2 regions of the Bacillus sp. SCT118 genome follow, and region 2 is predicted to be linked to the other one. Evidence: a T-box and tRNA genes for the amino acid it is inferred to sense, from the RefSeq annotation. Region 2 holds a T-box; the other holds one or more tRNA genes.
What was found. A T-box is a leader RNA that pairs with one kind of tRNA and senses whether it is charged. The one in region 2 lies ahead of glyQ (glycine--tRNA ligase subunit alpha), so its partner is inferred to be a tRNA-Gly.
Positions count from the first base shown of each region.

Region 1: it has a tRNA-Gly gene. The T-box ahead of glyQ (glycine--tRNA ligase subunit alpha) is inferred to sense a tRNA for this amino acid. The anticodon was not compared.

Region 1 is NZ_CP191225.1:3,096,972-3,101,391, forward strand. It holds gene queG (tRNA epoxyqueuosine(34) reductase QueG) at 1-981, opposite strand, end outside; gene ACQVGT_RS15865 (B3/B4 domain-containing protein) at 1,064-1,687, shown strand; tRNA gene ACQVGT_RS15870 (tRNA-Gly) at 1,778-1,851, opposite strand; gene ACQVGT_RS15875 (helix-turn-helix transcriptional regulator) at 2,045-2,245, shown strand; gene ACQVGT_RS15880 (membrane protein) at 2,247-2,720, shown strand; gene rpsN (30S ribosomal protein S14) at 2,738-3,007, opposite strand; gene ACQVGT_RS15890 (YgaN family protein) at 3,120-3,422, opposite strand; gene ACQVGT_RS15895 (YgaN family protein) at 3,347-3,625, opposite strand; gene ssuD (FMNH2-dependent alkanesulfonate monooxygenase) at 3,757-4,420, opposite strand, start outside.
Region 2 is NZ_CP191225.1:1,603,313-1,607,732, reverse strand. It holds gene glyS (glycine--tRNA ligase subunit beta) at 1-1,316, opposite strand, end outside; gene glyQ (glycine--tRNA ligase subunit alpha) at 1,309-2,196, opposite strand; T-box leader at 2,279-2,454, opposite strand; gene recO (DNA repair protein RecO) at 2,494-3,261, opposite strand; gene ACQVGT_RS08230 (YqzL family protein) at 3,298-3,441, opposite strand; gene era (GTPase Era) at 3,589-4,420, opposite strand, start outside.

The DNA.
Region 1 (4,420 bases), 1.5 Mb from region 2:
ATCCTTGTGCATCAATTCCGCCAATTCAGGCAGTGCGGAAGCATCCTTAAAATGCGCAAGCGCGAGAATGGCGTTTCGCTGAATCGGTTTTTTCCCGCGCCAAGAACCTGAGACATGCCCGAATTTCTCCTTAAATTCCCGATTGCTGATGGTCAAAAGCGGCTTCAATAACGGTTTGGCAATCTCAGGATCAGGCTCCATTTCCGGATGAAGTTGAAAATCCTTCCCTTTATTGAGAGGGCATACCGTTTGGCACGTATCGCACCCGTACAGGCGGTTTCCGATTTTTGTCCGGAATTCATCAGGCAAAAATCCTTTTGTCTGGGTCAGAAAAGAGATGCAGCGCTGCGCATTAAGCTGTCCGGGATTAACCAGTGCTCCCGTCGGACAGGCGTCCAAGCATTTCGTGCAGGACCCGCACATATCTTCAATCGGCACATCAGGCTCAAAAGGGATATTTGTGATCATTTCCGCCAAATACACATAAGAGCCATACTCGGGCGTTGTGATCATACAGTTTTTCGCACTGAATCCGATTCCGGCACGTTCCGCAACGGCGCGATCAGACAATTCACCTGTATCAACCATTGACTTCGTTCTGATATCCTCATGCTTGCTTTTTAGAAAATCCTCCAGCAGATCAAGCTTTTCCCTCAGCACATCATGATAGTCTTTCCCCCAGGAGGCTCTGCAAAAAATGCCCCTGCGCTCAGTTCTCGTGCTTCTCGGCGCATCCTTCATTCTGGAAGGATATGCGAGAGCAATTGCCACTATTGATTTCGCTTTCGGCAAAAGAAGCTTTGGCGTCACCCTTTTTTCGATATCCGGCTCTTCAAAGCCGGAGAGATAGCCGAGCGATTCTTGAAGAATCAAACGGTCTTTTAAACTGTCAAAAGTATCAGCAGTCGTAAAACCAATCTTGTCCACGCCAATGCTTTTCGCGTATTCAATTAATTCTTCTTTGAGCTGATAAACGTTCATGTTTTGCACAGCCTCCTTTCTTTGTGATAAAACGATACAGCGTTTATAATAGGTTGATATCACGTAACTGGAGTGAATGCTAGTGAATATCAAACTTGATTCTGTTATTACTGAACGTGCGGCCGGCTTACGAGCAGCGGCTGTCATTTATGAGAATATCGAAGTCGGCTCCTCACCGCAAATGCTGAAAGGCAGACTCCGCCTGTTTCAAGAATCCTTGTTTTTCGACTATGCGGACTGCGGTATATCCGATGAATCCTTCGTCAAGGAATGGCAGGAACTCTTTAAACAGCTTAACCCTTCATTTGAGGGAGAAACAACCCCAATGGAGGACATGCTGGTCCCGATATCCAAGGAACAATTCATGGAAAGTAAAGACTCGGCCCATGACACAATCAATTTTTTCGCATTAAAATATTCTCTGCCCATTATGATTTATGATGCCGGCAAGCTTCACGAGCAAGTCCGGATCTCATTGGGCGAAAAAGAAAACATATTGATTTTCTCTGATGAAAACGGCGTATTTGGCGATTTCAAAAACAACGTCAACCACTATCCCGTTTCAAACGAGACTAAGAATATGCTGCAAATCATTTTTTTCCCGCCATCCATTGAGAAAAGCAGCGCTGTTAACCTCTTATCATCATTAACGAAAATGTTTGAACAAATTCACGGCGGCACCCATACAGTACATTGGCTTACGTAAAAGAACACGAATACCGTGTTCTTTTTTACATAAAAAAACGCAATACTTCGTTTATCTGAGAAACGAAACACTGCGTTAATAACGTATGTATGGAGCGGGTGATGAGAATCGAACTCACGACATCAGCTTGGAAGGCTGAGGTTTTACCACTAAACTACACCCGCATTTGTGGTTGTCAGTAACAGTACCGCTCTGACTTTTTTTATATTACATGTTTATTTATTTTTCGTCAAGGGAATATAAAAATTTTGTCGAAAAAAAGTTGTCTTTTTGTAAAGTTGTTAAGTTCCATTTACATAATGTTAAGTATACTATACAATATAATCAATCGAGATTGTGAAGGGGACAGACGTCATGATGAAAAATAAAGTAAAAGAGCTGAGGGCACGCTTCGGCTATTCTCAGGAAAAACTAGGAGAAACAGTCGGCGTCACAAGACAGACTGTGGCTGCTATCGAAAAAGGCGATTATGTTCCCTCACTGCTGTTAGCACTGAAAATCTGCAAAGCCTTCTCCATGAAAATGGAGGATGTCTTTTGGTTAGAGGAGGAAAACTAAGATGAGCATGAAAACAAAAGCAGCTTTTCACCTTGTGTTATTTGGCCTTGCATGCTGGACGCTGATTTCATACTTTGAAGCCTCAGAAGGCATAGCATCTTTTTTCGGCACAAAGAGCGGCGGGATGGTATTTGAATTAAACCTCACCCCCTTTATTCTGTTTGTTGCGGCGTCTGCGGTTTATTTGTACTTACAGAAAAAAAGCCGCCCTGCCAGAAAGCAGCTTCTTCTGCCTGATGAGTTTGAAGAGCAGGATGAAAGAGAGCAGATGATGACGGCAAAAGCATGTCGCGCGTCATATATCGCTGTCTACTTCTCGCTGCCTGCCGCAGCGGTTCTTCTCATTTTTTATCCGCTATTTCAATCACGTATTCCGTTTTTCCCTATTATTATTGTGTTTATCATCATGATCATCCAGCACCTATCCTACGTCATCTCTTTCAAGAAAAACGAAAAAAACTCCGGCGCGCTGTAATCGGCCGGAGTTTTTTCTTACCAGCTTGCTTTTTTCACACCGGGAATCTGGCCTTTATGGGCCAGCTCCCTGAAAGCGATTCTGGACATTTTAAACTTCCTCATATATGCTCTCGGGCGCCCCGTTACCATGCAGCGGTTGTGAAGCCTTCCCGGTGCTGAATCTCTTGGCAGCTTGCTGAGTGCCTCGTAATCTCCTTTTTCCTTCAACTCGCTTCTAATACCAGCGTATTGCTCAACAAGCTGTTGGCGTTTTAACTCTTTTGCCACTTTTGATTTTTTAGCCAAGTCACATAGCCTCCCTTTTAAATCGAAATTGTTACGATTTAAAATGTATCATGCACCATTCAAAAAAGCAAGCATACCGCTTTGTAAAACAGACGGCCTGAAGCCGCCCATTCTAATGATGCAATTCCACATAATACAGTAACGCATCTTGATGCTTAATGAGCTCTTTTTTATGTTCAGAGGTGTGCATTGTCTCGTCAGTCCCTCTAATACTGCTGCCGATCAAAGCAGGCTTCTCGAAAGTAATTGGTTCCGGCGATGAAATATTCTGAGTCATTTCCTGTGTTGTGCTATCGTCGCGTTTCACCGATGAATCAGCCGCTATATTTCCCTGTTTATCTACAATGCCAAAATGAATGGTGGTATGTTTATTCTTTCCTTCCCCCTCTTCATTCTCAAAATAAACAAATTGTATGGTATCGGTTTTTTCCTCTGAATAATCTGCACGAACCGGTCCAAACCTCTCAACAAGCTTCCCTTTTGATAATGTTCGATGTACATGTCAGCTGAAGAAATACCTTCACCGATATTGACGGCTTCGGCAGTGAATGCCTGTGAAGCTGCGACATCCATTCTGTTTTTTTCAAGATCTGATATGTCCGCCGCTTTGATTTCCATCTGTTTTGAATGTCCGCATGCTGACAGCATAGCTATGAGACAAATGACTGCCGCGCTTCTCAATGTTTTCAGAAAAAAAGCCCCTTTTTTTGAATATCATACCATGTTCGGGGGCTGTATTTTAGTTAAACTCATACATTTTTCTCTTTGACAAAATAAGTGTTTCCTACCGCTTCTCCCCTTTTGTTCTGATGCTTTCTCGTCCGATCATTTTCAAACGGCAAAAGCGGAAATACAAGCTCTGCAAAATAATACGCTTCTTCTAAATGCGGATAGCCTGAGAATATAAACGATTCTATGCCGAGTGCCTGGTACTCCGCTATCCGGTCGGCAATCGTCTGCGGATCACCGACAAGAGCTGTTCCTGCCCCTCCTCTGACCAGGCCGATCCCCGCCCACAGATTCGGGCTGATTTCAAGCTTCGTCCGATCGCCTTGATGAAGGACGGCCATCCGCTGCTGGCCTGAAGAGTCGTAACGGCTCAAAGCTGCCTGCGCTTTGGCAATGGTGTCATCATCCAAGTGGCTGATCAAGCGCTCTGCCGCTTCCCATGCCTCTTGTTCAGTTTCACGAGCAATGACATGCAGCCTAATGCCAAATCGAACGGACCTCCCTTCTTTTTCCGCTTGCTTTTTGACTCTCTCTATCTTTTCTTTTACTTGTTCAGGCGGCTCACCCCATGTCAAGTACACGTCTGTATGCTTTGCGGCAGCTTCAATTCCAGCCTGTGACGAACCACCGAAATAGATGGGCGGATGCGGCTCTTGCTGCGGCGGGAAAAGCAGATTGCTGTTT
Region 2 (4,420 bases):
GCTGATCTAGGCATATAATGTTCATTGACTGCCGCAGCCACAGCTTCATCTTCGCCAAGCATTCTCGCATACTTTTCGCCCATAATTCCTTGAAGTTCAGGGAATTCATATATCATATGCGTCACAAGGTCGAATTTAGAAATTTCAGCAGCCCGCTTCACATGTTTTAATGTATCTTCATCAGCCTGAAGACGAACGGCAAGTTTCTCTGCGATTGATGTGACTCTTCTAACCTTATCAGCAAGAGAACCAAGCTCTTCATGGAAAACGATATTTTCAAGCTTCTTCACATTTGCATCAATGTTTAGTTTCTGATCTTCCTTGTAGAAGAATGAAGCATCAGATAAACGTGCGCGCAGCACTTTTTCATTGCCTCGGGCCACATTTTCAATCGCGTGGCTGTTGCCGTTTCGGACTGTGATAAAGTGAGGCAGCAGGTCACCGTTTTTGTCTTTGACAGGGAAGTAGCGCTGATGCTCTTTCATTGTCGTGACAAGCACTTCTTCAGGAATTGACAGAAACTCGGATTCAAATGAACCGTAAAGAGCTGTCGGGTATTCTACTAAATGATTCACTTCATCAAGAAGGTCTTCGTCAACTGGAATGCTCCAATTGTTTTCATCAGCCATTGTTTCCAGCTGAGATTGAATCATTTGCTTTCGGACGCTAGGATCAGCAATAACATGCTGTTCTTTCAGCTGCTCTTCATAAGCTGAAGGTGATTCAATTGACACTTCATGTCCGAGGAAACGGTGTCCCTGTGTTGTCCGTCCAGACTCAACGTTTGTGATCGAAAATGGAATGACATCCTGTCCAAATAATGCGACAATCCATTTGATCGGTCGGATATAACGCAAATCTTCATTTCCCCAGCGCATGTTTTTCGGGAAATGCAAGCTTGTAATTAAACCGCTCAATTCTGGCAGAAGCGACTTCGTTTCTTGGCCAGCTTGGAATTTTTGCACGAATACATACTCTATGCCTTTTACTTCTTTGATGTACAGGTCTTCCACATTCGCGCCTTGGCCTTTTGAAAAGCCGATTGCCGCTTTTGTCCAGTTCCCGTCCGCATCAAGGGCAATTTTTTTCGCAGGCCCTTTTGCTTCTTCTTTTATATCATCCTGCTTTTCTGCGACATCCTTAACGAACACAGCAAGACGTCTCGGTGTATTGAATAGTTTCACTTCACCGTGAGTAATATTTTTTTCTTTAAGCCAGCCTGTCAGCTTGTCGCCAAGCTGAACCATGCTTTCATTCAAAAAGCGCGCCGGCATTTCCTCTAATCCGATCTCTAAAAGTAAATCCTGTTTACTCATGAGAAGAACCCTCCCCTTTAAGCATTGGGAACCCTAGTTTTTCTCGTTCCTCATAATAGGTTTTTGCTACTTTTCTAGCTAAATTCCGCACTCTTGCGATATAGCCCGTCCGCTCGGTAACAGAGATCGCACCTTTGGCGTCAAGCAGATTGAAGGTGTGCGAGCATTTCAGCACATAGTCATATGCTGGATGAACAAGTCCGTTATCCATTTGCTTGATCGCTTCTTTTTCATATGTGCTGAACAATTGGAACAGCATATCGACGTCTGATGTTTCAAACGTATAAACAGAATGCTCATATTCGGCCATCATGAATAAATCTTTTACTGTAAACCCTGACGTCCATTCCAAGTCAAACACGTTTTCTTTATCCTGGATATAAGACGCGAGACGCTCAATTCCATACGTAATCTCTACAGAAACGGGTTTACACTCTAATCCCCCGACCTGCTGGAAATACGTAAATTGTGTTATTTCCATTCCGTCAAGCCAAACTTCCCAGCCTAGACCCGCGCAGCCTAAAGACGGATTCTCCCAGTTGTCTTCAACAAAGCGAATATCGTGCTCAAGCGGATCAATTCCAAGAGCACGCAAGGAATCCAAATACAACTCTTGAATGTTATCAGGAGACGGTTTAATAATGACCTGAAACTGATGATGTTGATACAGTCTGTTCGGGTTCTCCCCGTAGCGGCCGTCTGCAGGACGTCTGGAAGGCTCTACATAAGCCACTTTCCACGGTTCAGGGCCGATACTGCGCAAAAATGTATACGGGCTCATCGTGCCGGCTCCTTTTTCTACATCGTAAGCCTGCATAAGCACACAGCCCTGACTGGACCAATGCTTTTGCAAGGTTAGAATCATGTCTTGAATATTCATTTCAAGCACCTCCACTTTTCTTTCATAAGTTGACTGCGGCAGCAACCAAAAAACTCCCGTCTCTATGCTTGCCAGCCGCAAACATAGGGACGAGAGTTCTCCCGCGGTTCCACCCTAGTTGCTGAGAACAAAATCCCAGCCTCTTTTTTTAAAATTGCTCAAGAATGCCTTTCGTTGCGTGCTCATCCTTAGCTTACACCGCCCTAAGGTCGCTTTCATGAGGTAAACGCAAGTACTTCTTTCTCTCACTGCAACATATTTTATAATAAATGATCATATAAAAAGATGGACCAAATGTCAACTTTTGTTTTCACCCATAAGATGTTTCATGCTTTCCATTTGATCTAAAAAGCGCTTTGATTTTAAATACAATCCCGAATATTCTTCGTAATATAAATCAATCACTTGCTTTAATTCAGCTTTTGTTTCCTCTTTTAAGGACACATTGCCGAGTCTCGACAGATCAAAATAGTAAAAGAGTCTTAACAGCCTTGCCGTTTGCGGTTTAATCGGTATCCTGTAAGGATCTTTTTCAAAACAGCGGTGGCATATAAAACCATTATCACGAACAGAGAAATGAAAGGTTCCGTCTTGGCTTTTACAATGTACACAATGATTCAGCTCAGGATACAGGCCCATGACACCGAGCATCTTCATTTGAACAATGAAGGTGATAACATCCGGATCTGTTCCTTCATTCAGCTGTTTTAATGATTCTAGTATGAATTCAAATAAATAAGGATTTGACTTTTTTTCTTCTGTGCCTCTGTCGACTAACTCAGCAATATAGGCAGCATATGCTGTTAAAAACAAGTCTTCCCTGATGCCTCTCATGCTGAGGATCATTTCCCCCTGCTGAAGCGTTCCGAGGCCCGATGTTTTTTGCATTAAGAAAGAACCATACAAAAAGGGCTGGCTGACTGCTGATAAACGGCTGTTCGGTTTTTTGGCGCCTCGTGCCATAACACCTATTTTTCCGTGTTCTCTTGTCAATAAAGTTACGATTTTATTCGTCTCTCCGTAATCATTTGTGCGAAGAACGATTCCTTCACATTTTGTCAGCATTTCCGCACCTTCCTCAAGCAGGAGCGGCCAAGAGGTTTATAAAATTGGATAATCAAATCGGGCTAGCTCATCTTCTAGTTCTTCGGGTCTTTCCATGTTCTCTTTTTCCAGTTCTTTAAAAAGAAGATACGTATCAACATTTCCTGTTTGAGAAAATACGTTCCAGGTAAAATTCAACACAAGAAACCCACCTTTCTGTAGTTAAACTAGCTTACCTAAACTCCAAATTCTTACCTTTATCTTGACCAGATGTCCTCCATTTCATGTTAAACAAAATTTGCTAATGTATCCCTGTTCCTGTGAGATAATGACACACACAGCAAGAGATTAATATTCGTCCTCTTTAAAGCCAAAATCGCGAAGCTGGGACATTTTATTACGCCAGTCTTTCTGCACTTTCACCCACAATTCAAGGTAGACACGGGAGCCCAACAGTGCTTCAATATCCGCTCTCGCTCTTTTTCCAACCTCTTTTAGAAGGCTTCCTTTTTTACCGATCACGATGCCTTTCTGGGAATCCCGCTCGACCACAATCGTTGCCGCTACGTGCACAGAACCGTTGTCCTGCCCTTTGATGGATTCGATGGCCACCGCAATGCTGTGCGGGATTTCTTCTCTCGTCAAATGCAGCACCTTTTCCCTGATTAATTCAGAAATGATAAATCGTTCAGGGTGGTCAGTTACCTGGTCACTCGGATAGAATTGCGGCCCTTCCGGCAAATACGCTTCAATCTGAGCGAGCAATGTTTCGATGTTATTTCCTTCTAAAGCAGAAATCGGAACAATTTCCTTAAAAGGATAACGTTTGCGGTATTCGTCAATTAGCAGAAGCAATTGGTCGGGATGAATTTTATCAATTTTGTTTACGATTAAGAATACAGGCGTAGACATCGTCTGCAATTTCTCAATGATAAATTCGTCGCCCTTCCCGTAGCCTTCCTCAGCATTGATCATAAACAAGATCAAATCGACTTCTTTTAATGTATTTTGCGCCACTTTCATCATAAAGTCCCCAAGTTTATGCTTAGGTTTATGAATCCCTGGTGTGTCAATAAAAATGGTTTGTGATGTGCCTGTCGTCAGTACTCCTTGCACCTTGTTTCTCGTCGTTTGGGGCTTATCGCTCATGATCGCGATTTTTTGTCCAATGACTCTGTTC